Regions from separate parts of the Mesorhizobium sp. 131-3-5 genome, predicted to be linked through region 1. Evidence: riboswitches for the same ligand, from Rfam matches in the RefSeq annotation. Region 1 holds a riboswitch; the other holds the start of a gene.
The links. Region 1 has a riboswitch for S-adenosylmethionine ahead of metX (homoserine O-acetyltransferase MetX). Riboswitches for the same ligand answer to the same signal wherever they lie in the genome.

Region 1 (2,394 bases):
AACATCGAGCACGCGGGACTGCGGTGGGATCAGATTGGCGACGACCTCGAGGTCGACGCGCTGGCTGCCGTTGACGCTCATGATGTCGTCTCCTTTGCGGCGCATGATCCCGATCCCGAAAGTCTGCAACTTTCCGGGGTCATGCGCTTAGCCCTCTCGCCCGTGCTGCGGAGCCGATGAAGCCGTTGATGGCGGCGAACAGTTCCGGCTCGTCGAGCAGGAAGGCATCGTGGCCACGGTCGGTCTCGATCTCGACGAAGGACACGGACGCGCCGGCCGCGTTGAGCGCGTGCACGATCGAGCGACTCTCTTCGGTCGGAAACAACCAATCCGAGGTGAAGGACACCAGGCAGAAGCGGGTTTTGGTGCCGGCAAAAGCATCCGCCAGCCGCCCGCCATGATCGGCGGCGAGATCGAAATAGTCCATTGACCGCGTCATGTAGAGATAGGAATTGGCGTCGAAGCGGTCGACGAAGGTCATGCCTTGGTGGCGCAGATAGCTTTCGATCTGGAAGTCGGCGTCGAAGCCGAAGGTCAGCGCCTCGCGATCCTGCAGATTGCGGCCGAATTTCCGGTGCAGGGCGGCTTCCGACAGATAGGTTATGTGGGCGGCCATGCGCGCTACCGCCAACCCTTTTTCCGGGCGTTTGCCGTTTTCGAAATATTTGCCGCCGTGCCAGTCCGGATCGGCCATCACGGCCTGCCGACCGACCTCATGGAAGGCAATGTTCTGCGAGGAATGGCGCGCACCGGTGGCGATCGGCAGCGCCGAAAAGACACGCTCCGGATAGCTTGACGCCCATTCCAGCACCTGCATACCGCCCATCGAGCCGCCGAGCACGCAGAACAGTTTCTCGATGCCGAAATGGTCGATCAGCATCTGCTGCGCCCGCACCATGTCGCGGATGGTGATGACCGGCAGGTCGAGCCCATAGGGCTTGCCGGTGGCGGGGTTGGTCGATGCCGGGCCGGTTGAACCCAGGCAGCCTCCGATGACGTTGGAGCAGATGACGAAGAAACGGTTGGTGTCGATGATCTTGCCGGGGCCGATCAGCACTTCCCACCAGCCCGGCTTGCCGGTCACCGGATTGGTGTTGGCGACATGCTGGTCGCCGGTCAGAGCATGGCAGACGAGGATGGCATTGGAGCGGGCATCGTTCAGCGTGCCGTAGGTCTGGTAGGCGATCTGGAACGGCGATAGCAGCGTGCCGGCGTCGAGCTTGAGCGGCTTGTCCGCCCCGAAGCGCAACACCGGGCTCGACGGCTGGTCGGCTTCGTTGTTGGTCTTTCCTGCGCGCAGAGCGGCCATTCTTGTCTCACCTGCTGCATCATATCAGGCGAAAAATCGCCGTCGATGCGTCCATCCGGCCGGCCGCGGACAATAAAAAACCGGCATTGCCTTCGCAAAGCCGGTTACGTCACGCAAACGGCCCTTTAGCGAATTGTTTAACGTGGCTGCAAGCCGACCGGCCAAATCACCACGGAACTGTTGCTGCCCTTCTAGAACTCGCCCGCGCTGCCGTCAATGCCGACATCTGGGCCGACATCTGGGCCGGCTGCTGGCATCACTGCCACCTCTCGACATTATCGGCCACGGCTTGTATTTCCGCTGCGGCCTCCGGATCGAGGCATTTTCGATGGATTTTGCAAAAATGAACCAGACACCGGATCAGGCACGTCCAACCCCGCGCGCGGGTATCATGGACATCGACGCCTATGTGCCGGGCAAGAGCGCCGCACCCGCCGGTGTCGCCAAGGTCTACAAGCTATCGTCCAACGAGAACCCGCTTGGCCCGTCGCCGAAGGCGATCGAAGCCGCGCGTGAAGTCGCCGCCAGGCTCGACATCTATCCCGACGGTACCGCCAGGCGGCTGCGCGAGGCGATCGCGGAAGTGCATGGCCTCAACGCGCAGAACATCATCTGCTCCAACGGCTCCGACGAGATCCTTGGCCTGCTGGCGCAGACCTATCTGGCGCCCGGCGACGAGGCGATATTCACCGAACACGCCTTCATGGTCTACAAGATCTACATCCAGTCGGCCGGGGCTGCGCCGATCGCGGTCAAGGAGACCGATGAGCGGGCCGACATCGATGCGATACTGGCGGCCGTCACGCTGCGAACCAAGATCGTGTTCCTTGCCAATCCCAACAATCCTACCGGCACCTATGTGCCGTTCCAGGAGGTGCGCCGCCTGCATGCCGGCCTGCCCAGACATGTGCTGCTGGTGCTCGACGCGGCATATGCCGAATATGTCCGCCGCAACGACTATGAGGCCGGCATCGAACTGGTTGGCAGCGCCGAGAACGTGGTCATGACCCGCACCTTCTCCAAGATCGGCCTCGGTGGCGCGCGGATCGGCTGGATGTATGCGCCCATGCACATCGTCGATGCGA
Region 2 (2,394 bases), 1.7 Mb from region 1:
GCGCCGCCATCTCGACGGCCGACAAGCCAGCCAAGCATGATGTACCGGTGCAGGCAAGTATCTTGCCTGGCGGCAACACCGGGGTTCAGCGCGCAGCGCGGAAATGCTTGGAGAGCTTCAGGCCCTGTGCCTGGTAGTTGGAGCCGAGAGCGGTGCCGTAGAGGGCCTGCGGCCGCTTCAGCATGTGCTCGTAGACCAGCCGGCCGACGATCTGGCCATGGTCGAGGATGAACGGCACCTCGTGGCTGCGCACTTCAAGCACGGCCCGGCTGCCGGTGCCACCGGCCGCCGAATGGCCGAAGCCCGGATCGAAGAAGCCGGCATAATGGACGCGAAATTCGCCGACCAGCGGGTCGAAGGGCGTCATCTCGGCGGCGTAGAGCGGCGGCACATGCACCGCCTCCTGGCTGACGAGGATGTAGAATTCGTCTGGATCGAGCACCAGTTCGCCGGCGCCGCTCTTGTGGATCGGTTCCCAGAAATCGACGACATCCTGGGCGGCGCGCTTGTCGACATCGACGAGGCCGGTGTGATGCTTGCCGCGATAGCCGACCAGCCCATCACCGTTGCCCTTGAGATCGATCGACAGCGCGATGCCGCCGCCCGAAATATTCGGCGGCTCGGTGGCGACCAGCATCTGCGCGCGGTGCAATTCATGCAATTCGGTCTCCGAGAGCAGCGCGTTGCCGGTGCGGAAGCGGATTTGCGACAGGCGCGAACCGGTGCGCACGACGATCGGAAAGGTGCGCGGGCTGACTTCCAGATAGAGCGGACCGTTGTAGCCGGCGGCGATCTTGTCGAACTCGTGGCCACGGTCGGTCATGACACGGGTGAAAATGTCGAGCCGCCCGGTCGAACTCTTCGGATTGGCCGAGGCCGAAATGTCCGCCGGCAATGCCAGGCTTTCAAGCAAGGGCACGATATAGACGCAGCCGGTCTCCAGCACCGCGCCCTCGGCAAGATTGATTTCGTGCAGTTGCAGCCGGTCGAGCTTTTCCGAAACCCTGTGGTTGGGACCCGGCAGGAACGAGGCCCGCACCCGCCAGGCCTTGTCGCCGAGCCGCAGATCAAGGCTCGCCGGCTGGATCTGGTCGGCGTCGAGCGCGCGCGGCGACTTCAGCGCGCCGGACTGGAACAGCGCCGAGATGTCCTGATCGGGAAGAATGCCTGTCTGCCGCAAGGCTCCGCTCCTAGGCCAGACGAATTTCCTGCCAACAGGTTCTCGCCGGAAAACATGGAACATTCTTGCGGAACCTGCCTGGTACAAACCTCTTAATGAAGCCGGCAATTGACGCAAGCGTGGTACGGGTCTAAAGGGTCGTTATCCCGTGGTGATTTGGCCGGTCGGCTTGCAGCCACGTTAAACAAGTCGCTAAAGGACCGTTGGCCGCGAGGCCGTATGGACCGGTTGCGACTTTCGCGGCCGGTTTTTTTGTGTCTGGAACAAAGCGATGAGCAACAAGAAGCGCAACTGGAAGCCTCAGACAGCCCTCGTGCATAGCGGAACCCTGCGTTCCGGCTTCGGCGAGACCTCCGAGGCAATGTACCTGACCCAGGGCTATGTCTATCAAACGGCGCAAGCCGCCGAAGCCCGTTTTAAGGGCGAGGAACCCGGTTTCATCTATTCGCGCTACGCCAATCCGACCGTCGACATGTTCGAAAAGCGCATGTGCGCGCTGGAAGGCGCGGAAGACGCACGCGCCACGGCATCGGGCATGGCGGCCGTGACAGCGGCGCTTCTGTGCAGCGTCAAGGCCGGGGACCATATCGTGGCGGCGCGCGCGCTGTTCGGCTCCTGCCGCTGGGTGGTCGAGACGCTGGCACCGCGCTACGGCATCGAGGCGACGCTGGTCGACGGCACCGATATCGCCAACTGGGAAAAGGCGGTCAGGCCCAACACCAAGCTGTTCTTCCTGGAAAGCCCGACCAACCCGACGCTGGAAGTGGTCGACATCGCCGCTGTGGCTGCGCTCGCCAACTCGATCGGCGCGCGGCTTGTCGTCGACAATGTCTTTGCCACGCCACTGCAGCAGAAGCCGTTGCAGCTCGGCGCGCATATCGTCGTCTATTCGGCAACCAAGCACATCGACGGCCAGGGCCGCTGTCTCGGCGGCGTGATCCTGTCGGACAAGAAGTGGATCGACGAGAATTTGCATGATTATTTCCGCCACACCGGCCCCAGCCTGTCGCCCTTCAACGCCTGGACGCTGCTGAAGGGCCTGGAGACGCTGCCGCTGCGCGTGCGCCAGCAGACGGAGAGCGCCGGCAAGATCGCAGATTTCCTCGCCGAGCAGCCGCAGATCGCCCGCGTCATCTATCCCGGCCGCGCCGACCATCCGCAGGCCGCGATCGTCAAGAAGCAGATGTCGGGCGGCTCGACGCTGATCTGCCTCG

Region 2: linked by a shared signal. The riboswitch ahead of JG747_RS32280 (O-succinylhomoserine sulfhydrylase) and the one ahead of metX (homoserine O-acetyltransferase MetX) in region 1 are both predicted to bind S-adenosylmethionine.

Annotation. Positions count from the first base shown of each region.
Region 1 is NZ_AP023254.1:1,590,832-1,593,225, forward strand. It holds gene metW (methionine biosynthesis protein MetW) at 1-81, opposite strand, end outside; gene metX (homoserine O-acetyltransferase MetX) at 140-1,309, opposite strand; SAM riboswitch at 1,415-1,492, opposite strand; gene hisC (histidinol-phosphate transaminase) at 1,653-2,394, shown strand, end outside.
Region 2 is NZ_AP023254.1:6,595,021-6,597,414, forward strand. It holds gene JG747_RS32275 (2'-deoxycytidine 5'-triphosphate deaminase) at 86-1,180, opposite strand; SAM riboswitch at 1,319-1,396, shown strand; gene JG747_RS32280 (O-succinylhomoserine sulfhydrylase) at 1,452-2,394, shown strand, end outside.